DNA from 2 places in the Pseudomonas sp. GW-45 genome. Region 2 is predicted to be linked to the other one. Evidence: predicted binding sites of a transcription regulator. Region 2 holds the regulator's gene; the other holds the start of a gene.
What was found. Region 2 encodes LexA, which represses DNA repair genes until DNA is damaged. Its sites were predicted from a motif close to CTGTNTNNNNANACAG; they were not measured.
Positions count from the first base shown of each region.

Region 1: a site for LexA is predicted at 5,042-5,057, ahead of recA (recombinase RecA). Genes of this name have one in related genera too.

Region 1 is NZ_CM167674.1:2,526,876-2,533,227, reverse strand. Features, by position in the region: gene groL (chaperonin GroEL) at 1-515, shown strand, start outside; gene fdxA (ferredoxin FdxA) at 1,057-1,380, opposite strand; gene mutS (DNA mismatch repair protein MutS) at 1,529-4,114, opposite strand; gene AC1XYH_RS11595 (hypothetical protein) at 4,074-4,490, shown strand; gene AC1XYH_RS11590 (CinA family protein) at 4,477-4,998, shown strand; gene recA (recombinase RecA) at 5,110-6,147, shown strand; gene AC1XYH_RS11580 (regulatory protein RecX) at 6,160-6,352, shown strand, end outside.
Region 2 is NZ_CM167674.1:1,230,808-1,237,159, forward strand. Features, by position in the region: gene topA (type I DNA topoisomerase) at 1-2,538, shown strand, start outside; gene AC1XYH_RS05520 (DUF6586 family protein) at 2,550-3,053, shown strand; gene AC1XYH_RS05525 (hypothetical protein) at 3,118-3,360, shown strand; gene sulA (SOS-induced cell division inhibitor SulA) at 3,489-3,995, opposite strand; gene lexA (transcriptional repressor LexA) at 4,006-4,614, opposite strand; gene AC1XYH_RS05540 (TetR/AcrR family transcriptional regulator) at 4,816-5,499, shown strand; gene AC1XYH_RS05545 (L,D-transpeptidase family protein) at 5,589-6,077, shown strand; gene nagZ (beta-N-acetylhexosaminidase) at 6,133-6,352, shown strand, end outside.

The DNA.
Region 1 (6,352 bases), 1.3 Mb from region 2:
TCAAGGTTGGTGCTGCTACCGAAGTTGAAATGAAAGAGAAGAAGCACCGCGTAGAAGACGCTCTGCACGCTACTCGCGCTGCAGTTGAAGAAGGCGTTGTACCTGGTGGTGGTGTTGCTCTGGTTCGCACTTTGGCAGCTATCGAAGGCCTGAAGGGCGACAACGAAGATCAGAACGTGGGTATCAAGTTGCTGCGTCGCGCCGTTGAAGCGCCGCTGCGTCAGATCGTTACTAATGCCGGTGAAGAAGCTGCTGTAGTACTGCAAGCTGTTAAAGCTGGCACAGGTAACTACGGTTACAACGCGGCTACTGGCGAGTACGGCGACATGATTGAGATGGGTATTCTCGATCCAGCTAAGGTAACTCGTGCTGCACTGCAGGCGGCTGCCTCGGTTGCCAGCTTGATGATCACTACCGAAGCCATGATCGCTGATCTGCCTGAAGAGGGCGGTGCTGCTGGCATGCCTGATATGGGCGGCATGGGTGGTATGGGCGGTATGGGCGGCATGATGTAATAGTGCTGCACCGTTAGACCCGAAACCCGGCTCTGTTGAGCCGGGTTTTTTTATACCTGCAGATCGGCGGTGGCTGATAAGACAGTTAAATGAAACCTTTGGCACGTATGGCTTGTAAGAGATCGCCTACAAGGCGTGTAAGTGATTCACACTGCGAGTTGTGAGCGGAAAGGCTGTTTCTTTCATGTAGAAAATCAACTCTTTGTTTATATTGGTTTTTATTTTCTGTAGGCCTTCTGTCGCAGCTTTTTAGTGGGGTTGCGCGGCGGCCGCGGATTGATAATATACCCCCAAGCGCAACGGATAGCGCTGCTCGGCAGGATGCTTGAGCCAAGGAATTTCAGGATGATGCAGCCAGGATGGCTAGACACGGAAGGCACATAGGGACTGAAGAGTGGGCGAGTTTACTCGCCCCTTTTTTTTGCCTGAAATTTGGCGTCGGCCAAACTTTGGCGTTTGTTTAGCTTTTAGTTCACCGTCCAATCAAGCATTAAAAAACCGGCTTTAGGCCGGTTTTTTAATGCTGCTGAGCGGGTGTGAATTAACGCTCCAGATACTGCAACTTGTCTGGTACGCCATCCCACTCTTCGGAGTCTTCCAGTGCTTCTTTCTTCTCGGTGATATTCGGCCAAACTTCGGCAAGATCTGCGTTTAGCTCGGTGAATTCCTGCATGTCTTCCGGGATTTCGTCCTCGGAAAAAATTGCAGTTGCAGGGCACTCCGGCTCACAGAGTGCGCAGTCAATGCACTCATCCGGGTGAATGACCAAAAAATTCGGGCCTTCGTAGAAGCAGTCGACCGGGCAGACCTCAACGCAATCGGTGTACTTGCACTTGATGCAGTTGTCGGTAACAACAAAAGTCATGGTGGGGTCTCCATCAGAATCAGGCGAACAAAATCTGGCGCGTAGTTTACCAGCTTTTACGCATGGGTACAGAGCGGTCGCGCTGTTTGCGTAGATTAAGCGGTGTTTGCCGCACGTTTAATGAAAATGAATATCATTTACCTGCAAGTTATAACCATTCCTTCTTCATTTGGTACAGCAGATCCAGCGCCTGACGTGGGCTAAGTTCGTCTGGCTGCAATGCTTGCAACTGTTCTACCAAGGGGTGTGGCGCATTGGCAAAAAGGTCATTCTGCATTGACAGCCCAGGCTGCTCATTACGTCCTCGCCCGCTACTTTGCTGCTCCAGGCTACTTTGTTCCAGCTTGGCTAGGTGCTCGCGCGCGCGCAGGATTACTGAACGCGGAACGCCTGCCAATTGAGCCACCTGTAAACCATAGCTCTGGCTGGCTGGTCCGGCTTGTACCTGATGCAGGAAAACGATGCGTTCGTTGTGCTCTGTGGCGTTCAGGTGCACGTTGGCAACGCCAGCATCGGTCTCGGCCATACCGGTAAGCTCAAAGTAATGGGTGGCAAACAGCGTGAAGGCGCGCACTTTGGCCAGATACTCGGCAGCGGACCAAGCTAGTGACAGACCATCGAAGGTGCTGGTGCCGCGGCCAACTTCATCCATGAGTACTAGGCTGTCGGCGGTCGCGTTATTGAGAATATTCGCAGTTTCGCTCATTTCTACCATAAAAGTAGAGCGGCCCCCGGCCAGGTCATCACTGGAGCCGATGCGGGTAAAGATGCGATCAACGCAAGACAGCTCAACTTCGGTTGCGGGCACAAAGCTGCCGATGTGCGCGAGCAGCACTATTAGCGCGGTCTGGCGCATGTAGGTCGACTTACCGCCCATGTTGGGACCGGTGATGACCAGCATGCGCGTATCGTCATCGAGCGTCAGGTCATTGGCGACGAAGGGCGTCTCCAACACTTGCTCGACCACGGAATGACGCCCTTGTTGAATGTTGATGCTGCTGCCCTCGATAAATCGGGGGCGACTGTAATCCAGCGTGTCGGCACGCTCAGCCAAGGTGCTAAGCACATCCACCTCGGCCAGGCCGGATGCGGTGCTTTGCAATGCAGCGAGATCTTCATTCAAGCGGTCCAGCAGCTCTTCGTACAACTGCTTTTCGCGCGTCAAAGCACGGCTGCGTGCAGACAGCGCCTTGTCTTCAAAGGTCTTGAGCTCGGGCGTGATAAAGCGCTCGGCTCCCTTCAGAGTTTGTCGGCGAATATAATCTGCCGGGGCTTTCTCCGCCTGACTGCGTGATAGTTCAATGAAGTAGCCGTGCACACGGTTGTAACCTACCTTGAGGCTGTTCAGGCCACTGCGCTCGCGCTCTCGGGTTTCCAGATCAATAAGATACTGGCCAGCGTTCTCGCTGATGTTCTGTAGCTCGTCCAGCTCGGCGTCAAAGCCGGCCTTGATTACGCCGCCATCGCGCAACACCGCTGGTGGGTTGTCGATCACCGCGCGGTTGAGCAAGTCCGCTAACTCGGGGTAAGTCTGAATCTGCTGTGCCAATGCCACGAGATGCTCAGATTCGAGATCGTGCATGCAGTTTTGTAGCTCGGGTAGCGCCAGCAGAGCATCGCGTAAGCGTGCAAGATCCCGTGGCCGTGCGGAGCGCAAAGCGACGCGTGCGAGAATCCGCTCGACATCGCCAATACCTTTTAGCTGCGGTTGCAGGTCGAGATAAAACTGTTGATCCAATAGTGTACTGATGCTGGCTTGCCGTGCATTGAGAATCTGCATGTCGCGCAATGGTCGATTCAGCCAGCGCGAAAGCTGTCGACTACCCATGGCGGTGGCGCTGTGATCCAGTACATCGAGCAGCGTGTTATCGCGTCCGCCACTGAGGTTCTGATCTATTTCCAGGTTGCGGCGGCTGGCGCTGTCGATAATAACGCTGTCTTCAAAGCGCTCCTGCGCGATGCTGCGAATATGCGGCAAGGCGGTGCGCTGGGTTTCCTTGGCGTAACTCAATAGCGCGCCGGCCGCGCCGATGCCCAGCGTCAACGAGGCGCAACCAAATCCGGCCAGATCCTTAGTGCTAAATTGCTGAGTCAGTGCTTTGTGAGCGCTGTCTTGATCAAACTCCCAAGGAGCACGGCGACGCACCGCGCGGCGGCGCTCGATGGGGGTGTTGCTTTCCCAGTCGTCAGGGATCAGCAGCTCCGCTGGCGCCAAACGTTCCAGCTCGCCCAGCAAGGTTTCCCAGCCACGCAGTTCCATAACCACAAAGCGGCCGCTGTTGATGTCTAGGGTGGCCAAGCCAAAGCCTCGTTCTGCGCCAACCAGCGCCGCCAACAGGTTATCGCGGCGCTCATCCAGCAGAGCTTCATCACTAACGGTGCCGGGCGTGATGATACGAGCAACTTGCCGTTCAACCGGGCCTTTGCTGGTAGCTGGGTCACCGATCTGCTCACAGATCACTACTGACTCGCCGAGTTTAACCAGCTTGGCTAGATAGCCCTCGGCTGCGTGATAGGGCAGTCCAGCCATGGGAATTGGCTGGCCACCGGACTGGCCTCGCGCAGTCAAGGTGATGTCTAGCAGACGTGCGGCTTTCTTTGCGTCGTCATAAAACAGCTCGTAAAAGTCGCCCATGCGGTAGAACAGCAATTGCTCGGGATGTTGCTGCTTGATGCTGAAGTACTGTTGCATCATGGGCGTATGGCTGGACGTGGCGGTCTTATCTTTTTTCATCGGATTTGCAGCTTTATTAATCAAATGGGGATGCGCGACAAGCATGGCGGCGGTTGCTGAGCTGTTTTCAGTGGGTGGCTGCCAGTGGCTCCCAATGGTTGTTTTGGGGCGCGAAATTGGCAGCAAGGTTATCACGCTGGCCCGAGCGGCTGCAGTTGTGCGGGCCGATTTTTTACAGGCTCTTTGGCAGCGCTGTTTTTCGTGCATAAACTTGGTGTCCGCGCGGCGGAATAACGAGATAACAGCAGGTAATGGTCATGGCATTTTGAAGCAACAAAGAGGCAGATTTACGGTCCCAAGGGTATTCGCAGCGCGCCTTGCAAATGGCATGCTGGATCATTGTTCGGCTAATGAGGTAACCCATGTCGCAATATGACCCATTGATTGATTCCGCAGCCGCCCGCTTGGGGCGAGTACTGGACCATCTCAGCTGTCGCGTCACCACGGCGGAGTCATGTACCGGCGGTGGTATTGCCGAGGCCATTACCCGCATCGCGGGCAGCTCAGCTTGGTTCGAGACAGGTTTTGTAACCTATGCCAACCGCAGCAAGCAGCGCTGGCTTGGTGTTAATGAAGAAGTGCTGCAAGCCCATGGTGCGGTGAGCGAGCGGGTGGTAGAAGCAATGGCAGCTGGCGCGCTAACGGCCGCAGAAGCGCAATTCGCGGTGGCAGTTAGTGGTATTGCAGGGCCGGACGGCGGCAGCCCCGAGAAGCCGGTGGGTACAGTTTGGTTTGGCTGGGCACTTGCCGATGGCAGCGTGTTAACCGAATGCAAACGTTTCAAGGGAGGGCGCCGGGAAGTGCGCGCGCAAACCGTGTTACACGCGCTGGACCGGCTGGTTTTAGAAGCGGAAAAACAAGCTGCGAACCGGTTATCAGTCTGAGCGAAAAAGGGGGTAGGCAACGCCAGATTTCTGTGGAACAATACTGACCAAATATACAGTACTTTCACTTTATCGGGTGCCGCGGCCCCGCCAAGCCAAAGAGGATTCACCATGGACGACAACAAGAAGAAGGCGCTTTCAGCTGCCTTGAGTCAGATTGAACGTCAATTTGGCAAAGGCGCGGTGATGCGCATGGGCGATCACGAACGCCAATCTATTCCTGCTATTTCTACCGGTTCACTCGGGTTGGATATTGCACTGGGCCTTGGCGGCCTGCCCAAGGGCCGAATTGTGGAGATCTACGGTCCAGAATCATCCGGTAAAACCACGCTGACACTCTCGGTTATCGCGCAGGCGCAGAAGCAGGGCGCTACCTGTGCCTTCGTTGATGCAGAACACGCGCTGGATCCTGAGTACGCCGGAAAGCTGGGTGTTAATGTCGACGACCTGCTGGTGTCGCAGCCTGACACCGGCGAACAGGCGCTGGAAATCACTGACATGCTGGTGCGTTCCAACGCGGTAGACGTGATCATTATCGACTCGGTAGCCGCACTGGTACCCAAGGCGGAAATCGAAGGCGAGATGGGTGATCACCACGTGGGTGTGCAGGCTCGTTTGATGTCACAGGCGCTGCGCAAGATTACCGGTAACATCAAGAATGCCAATTGCCTGGTTATCTTCATTAACCAGATCCGCATGAAGATCGGCGTAATGTTTGGTAATCCGGAAACCACTACGGGTGGTAACGCATTGAAGTTCTACTCCTCCGTGCGTTTGGATATTCGTCGCACTGGTGCAGTAAAGGACGGCGATGAAGTGATTGGCAGTGAAACTCGCGTCAAAGTGGTTAAGAACAAAGTGGCTCCGCCGTTCCGTCAGGCTGAATTTCAGATCCTTTACGGCATTGGCATCTATCACAATGCCGAGATTGTTGATTTGGGCGTGCAGATCGGCCTAGTAGAGAAGTCCGGTGCCTGGTACAGCTATAAGGGCAACAAAATCGGACAGGGTAAGGCTAACGCAGCCAAATACATGGAAGAAAATCCTGCCATCGCCGAAGAAATCGAAAAAGCCATTCGTGACAAGCTGTTGGCCAAGCCCAGCAAGTCAAAGACGGAAGCTGAGGTTGATGCTGAAGTCGAAGGCTAAAGCTCTAGTCTAATGTTATCGCGTACTGTGCTGGAGACGCCGGCTGGGATACGCCGCTCAGCAATGGACTTGCTGGCGCGGCGTGAACACAGTTACTCCGAACTATTGCGCAAGCTACGCCAACGCGGTGCAGTTACTGCAGACGCTGAGGTTGAGCTTGATCGTTTGGTCGAGGATGGTCTGCTCAGTGACGAGCGATTCTGCG
Region 2 (6,352 bases):
TCGAGCATCGGTCACATTCGCGATCTGCCCACTAGCGGTAGTGCCAAGACCGACAGCAAACCCAAGGGAGGTCGCAAAGCGGCACCCGCCAGTGAGCAGGAAAAACTGGCTAAAGCGCGCGCCCAACTGGTCAAGCGTATGGGCGTGGACCCGGACAACGGCTGGGCTGCCCAGTATGAGATCTTGCCGGGCAAAGAAAAGGTTGTCGATGAACTGCGCCGCTTGGCCAAAGATGCCGACACCGTTTATCTCGCGACGGATTTGGACCGCGAAGGGGAGGCTATTGCCTGGCACCTGCGGGAAAGTATCGGTGGTGACGAAAGCCGCTATAAGCGCGTGGTGTTCAACGAGATCACCAAGAAAGCCATTCAAGAAGCCTTTTCTAAGCCGGGTAAGCTGGACCTGAATCGAGTTAACGCGCAGCAAGCCCGTCGTTTTCTTGATCGCGTGGTTGGTTACATGGTGTCGCCGCTGTTGTGGCAGAAAATTGCCCGTGGCCTGTCTGCTGGTCGAGTCCAATCGGTCGCGGTAAAGCTGATTGTTGACCGCGAGCGTGAGATTCGCGCCTTTATTCCGGAAGAATTCTGGGAAATTCACGCGCAACTGCATACGCCTAAAGCTGAAGCGGTGCGTTTTGAGGTGGTTAAGCAGGCCGGAGAGGCCTTCAGGCCAACAGAAAAGGCGCAGACAGACGCTGCGCTGGCTGTGCTCGAGAAAGCTGAGTACCGCGTTCTCAAGCGTGAAGACAAGCCAACCAGCTCACGCCCCAACGCACCTTTTATTACCTCCACGCTGCAACAGGCTGCCAGTACGCGCCTGAGCTTCAGTGTGAAGAAGACCATGATGATGGCCCAGCGTCTGTATGAAGCGGGTTATATCACCTACATGCGTACCGACTCGACCAATCTTTCGGTCGATGCCGTCAGCATGGCGCGCGACTATATTGAAAAAACCTTTGGTAAGGATTACCTGCCAGAGAAGCCTAACTCTTACAGCAGTAAGGAAGGCGCGCAGGAAGCGCACGAAGCGATTCGCCCCTCCGACGTCAAGCTCAAGCAGACTGATTTGAAGGGTATGGAGCGTGATGCCGAGCGCTTGTATGAGCTGATCTGGCGTCAATTCGTGGCCTGTCAGATGACGCCTGCCAAGTATTTGTCTACTAGTATTCAGGTCGGCGCTGGTGATTTCGAGTTGCGCGCCAAGGGGCGTATTCTCAAGTTTGATGGTTACACCAAAGTGATGGTGCCGCAGGGTAAGGGTGGCGAAGACGAGGTGCTCCCGGATATCAGAGTTGAAGATCTGCTGGCGTTGCAGGCGCTGGAGCCAAAGCAGCACTTCACCAAGCCGCCGTCGCGTTATGCCGAGGCCAGCTTGGTAAAGGAGTTGGAGAAGCGCGGTATTGGCCGTCCATCCACTTACGCATCGATCATTTCAACGATTCAAGAGCGTGGTTACGTTGCGCTTAATAATCGTCGTTTCTACGCCGAGAAAATGGGCGACATTGTCACCGAGCGTTTGAGCGAGAGCTTTCCTAACCTGATGGACTATAGCTTCACTGCTCGCATGGAAGAGTCGCTGGATGATGTTGCTCAAGGCGAGGTTATCTGGAAGCAGGTGCTTGATGATTTTTACGCAGACTTCAGTACCAAGCTGAAAGCGGCATCGTCTGCGGACGATGAGCGCAGTATGCGTGCCAATCAGCCCACACCCACCGATATCGCCTGTAAGGTCTGTGGTCGTCAGATGATGATTCGCACAGCGTCTACTGGCGTTTTCCTTGGCTGCTCGGGCTATGCGTTGCCGCCCAAAGAACGCTGCAAGGAAACCATTAATCTGGTGCCGGGCAACGACGTGGCGGCGGACGATGATGAAGGTGAGTCTCGCATATTACGTGCTAAGCATCGTTGCCCAATTTGCAGTACGGCAATGGATAGCTACCTGGTCGATGAAAAGCGCAAGCTGCATGTGTGCGGTAATAACCCTGACTGCAGTGGCTTTGAAATAGAAGCCGGGCAATTCAAGATCAAGGGCTACGACGGACCCATCATTGAGTGCGATAAATGCGGTAATGAGATGCAGCTGAAGACGGGTCGTTTCGGCAAGTATTTCGGTTGCACCAATAGCGAGTGCAAAAATACTCGTAAACTACTGAAAAGTGGTGAAGCGGCACCGCCAAAGATGGACCCAGTGCCGATGCCTGAGCTGAAGTGCGAAAAGGTCGATGACGTCTATATTTTGCGTGATGGTGCGTCCGGGTTGTTCCTGGCCGCCAGCTTGTTCCCAAAAAACCGGGAAACGCGGGCGCCTCTGGTCAAGGAGCTGTTGCCGCACAAGAAAGAAATTGACCCCAAGTACCACTTCCTTATGGATGCTCCGGTAGCTGATCCGGACGGCAATCCGACAGTGGTTCGTTATAGTCGCAAGACCAAAGAGCAGTACGTGCAAAGTGAACTTGAAGGCAAGCCTACCGGCTGGCGTGCCTTTCACGATGGCAAAGCCTGGTCGGTGGATGATGGCCGCAAGAAAGCCAAGCGCTGAGGTGGTTCTGCATGGCTAACGAAGTTTATACCCGAACTAACCAAGCCTTGTTCTTCGCGCGTAAAGCACTTGATTCCTGGGCTCAGGCCCAAGCGTCCGATGCTGTGGATGCGATGAGTCAGGTGCAATACCATCAAGAGCACGCCATGTTTCATCTGTATAGGGGCGTGCTTGCGGTAGTACACGAGGTTGCGGATCTGTATCGCTGGCCGCTAGTCGATTTGCGCCAGGTCGAAGCAGCTTTAACGCCTGCCGTAGTAGCTCGCTTTCCCGGACCTGAGTTAGCGGAGCTGACGGAGTTGGCCGACAACCGCGACACTTGGTTGGCCAAGCTATTGGCAGCCTGGCAGCAGTTGCAGGCACCGCCTGCCCCTGTAGCTGCGGCATCTGCGAGCAGCTTGATCGCCAGCAGTGCAATTAAGTCCGGTCAGTGGACGTTGGATGATGCGCAGGAAGCTTGGTCAGCGCTTTCTGAGCGAGTCCGCAGCTATCGCGAAGGTATGTTGGAGTGGTAGCGGGGCTGCGGCGGCAGGTGCGTTGTGATACACTGCGCGCCTGCACTAGAGGAGACCAGATGAGATGCCTTCACCCTTTCTTGAGATCGTAGAGCTGTCCAACGGCAAAGTGGCTTTGCGCCGCTCAGACGAAGAGGGCGAGCCGTTGCTGGTTATCGAGTTTTCGGTAGATGCCAAAGACTATTTGCAAGGCAACTACATTGAAGTGGCCAAGGCCATGATCAGTGCAGGTATGCAAGCGGCTGGTCAGTTGGAAGAAGACGAGGACGAAGATGAGCACATTCCCGAGGATCGTGTTCTTCACTAAGCGATAAGAGCTTTGCAGCGCTATACCGTGTTGATGAATGTGGCAAAGCCAAGAAAAACTGACTAGCAACGAATTAGAAAAAAGGCCGCAGGTGTTACCTGCGGCCTTTTTTGCTTTCTGCTTTTTGCTCAGGCAGCTTGCAAGCGGATGTTGAGACTGCGGCAGAGCCCGGCTTGTGCCGCGCGTTCAAGGCGTGGCTTGCTGCTGCTATCGGGGCACAACCAGCTGACGACGGTATGGCTACCGCCGAGCTTAAGTAGGTCGCAGCACAGTGTGGTCGGGTCCATGCCGGGTTTGGAACGAACTATCATGATGCGCGCCGCGTCTAGGTCGGCATTGCGTAACCATTGATTGCTCAGGCTGGCTGGCGGATCAATCAGGGTAAGCCAGCGAGGAGCAGCGCTATTGCTCAGGTCGCGCAGTACGGGAGCAAGCCATTGTAAACATTGACGTGCAGCGCCTTGTAAGCTGATTTCGCTATAGCCGTATTCCTGTTCCTCCTGCGAAGGCAGTGGCGTTTGCTGCTTGGCACGTGGGCGAGCAAATTGGCTGTGTTCCATACGCGATGCCATCAAGGCGTTATGAAACAGGTCAGCTTGGGTCAGCGTCTGTTGATCAAGGCGGGCGTACTGCATTCTCAGCTCCTCAGCGGCGGATTACACCGACGCTCAAACCTTCAATGGTAAGTTCCTGTTCTGCCAGATTGATTTCAATCGGCTGAAATTCGGGGTTCTCTGCAATCAAGGACACTTTGCGGCCTTGCTTCTGGAAGCGTTTGACGGTGACTTCATCGCCGATGCGCGCTACCACTACCTGGCCATTGCGTGCCTCGCTGGTACGGTGAACGGCCAGCAGGTCTCCATCCATGATGCCAATGCCCTTCATGCTTTCGCCCTGTACGCGCAGCAAATAATCGGCGCGAGGATGGAAGAAGCTAGGATCTATGTGGCAATGGTCTTCGATATTTTCCAGAGCCAGCAGGGGAGCACCAGCGGCAACTCGGCCGATCACGGGCAAGCGGTCGTCACTGGCCTCGGTCTCGGATTCCGGCAAGCGAATACCGCGGGACGCGCCAGGGATCATCTCAATTGCACCCTTGCGGGCCAAAGCGCGTAAATGGTCTTCAGCGGCGTTGGGTGATTTGAAGCCCAGGGTTTTAGCGATGTCTACGCGGGTAGGTGGGTAGCCATTGCCATCCATGTATTCCTTGATGAAGGCCAGTACCTGCTGTTGTCGTGCGGTAAGCTTCTGCATGGAGTTGAGCCTGTTTTTTTATCCAGTAGCTGTGATTATATACAGTTGTTCTGCTTGGGCAAGCGCTGATTTTGTAAACAGGCTGTCGCGCTTGGCGTGGGGAATAATTAGTGCGACAGTTCAGTAGCTTTATACAGGGTTGACAGTTGATTTGTTTTAAACGTATGTTTGAAACAAATGTTTGTACCTTGGGAGCCCCGCATGGCGCAGTCTGATACCGTTAAACGCATATTGGATGCAGCAGAGCAGCTGTTTGCAGAAAAAGGCTTTGCTGAAACTTCACTGCGCTTGATCACCAGTAAAGCCGGTGTGAACCTGGCGGCAGTGAATTATCACTTCGGTTCAAAAAAATCGCTGATTCAAGCTGTCTTCGTGCGTTTTCTCGATCCTTTCGTTAGCAGCCTAGAGCGCGAATTGGACCAGCATGAGCAGCGCGGAGACCTGCGTCAGCTGAGCTTGGAAGGTTTGCTTGAAATGCTGGTCGATCAGGCCCTGACGGTTAAGCCGCGTAGTGGTAATGATCTTTCTACCTTTATGCGCTTACTGGGCTTGGCATTTAGTCAGAGTCAGGGGCATCTGCGTAAGTACCTCGCCGAAGTGTATGGCAAGGTGTTTCAGCGCTACATGGCGCTGGTGGTTAGCGCCGTACCGAGCATCCCGCCAGCGGAGTTGTTTTGGCGAGTGCATTTCATGTTGGGTAGTGCAGCCTTTACCATGTCCAGCATGAAAGCGTTGCGCGCCATTGCTGAGGCTGAGTTCGCGGAACATCGCGCGGTTGATGAAGTGCTACGCCTGATGGTGCCATTTCTTGCGGCTGGCATGCGCGCCGATAGCCTGCCGGTTAAGCCGGTCGCGGCAGCAGCTGCCGAAGTAGCCTCATCTTAGCGGCGCCTAGCGCTGGCATAGTTTAGCTTCCTCGCCCTTACCTATACGTGGCTGATCCGTTATCGTATGCGTTGGTAACGGAGACGACCATGCAGTTGGATCATATTCACATATCTATTGCAGCGCAGCAGCTCACCGGGTTTTGCGGCGGGAGTGTTGTGTGTCGCTTTCCTATTTCAACAGCACTGAACGGTCTGGGCGAGCGCTCGGGTTCTGGTTGCACGCCGCGCGGTGAGCACCGCGTGCGCGCGCGTATTGGTGATGGGCAACCTTTGGGCTCGGTATATATTGGCCGGCGCCCGACGGGTGAGGTATGGACGCCCTCGCTGGCTGCAACCCACCCAGAGCGCGATTGGATACTGACTCGCATTCTATGGCTGTGTGGCAATTCGCCGGGCTTTAATCGCGGCGGACAGGTTGACTCACAGCGTCGCTACATTTATCTGCACGGCACGGGCGATGACCAGCCGATGGGCGAACCTTTGTCCCACGGCTGCATTCGCCTGCGCAATGCAGACATACTGGAACTGTTCGATAGTACGCCGGTCGGTTGTACTGTTCAGATAGACGCCGCCTAAACAGGCGCTGCGTGTCCTTTTGTCAGGAGATAGTTGCTTGAAACAAGGTTCGTTGATGCTGGATCTGCCCGGCCTATGGCTGGAGTCCGAAGATCGGCAGCTGCTGCGCCAGCCCGAAGTGGGTGGCATGATTCTGTTTGCTCGCAATACGGAGTCCCCCGCACAAGTGCGCGAATTAGTGACCTCCATTCGGGCTATTCGTCCCGATATGCTGATTGCTATCGACCAAGAGGGAGGGCGTGTGCAGCGCCTGCGCCGAGGGGTGCATCGTTTGC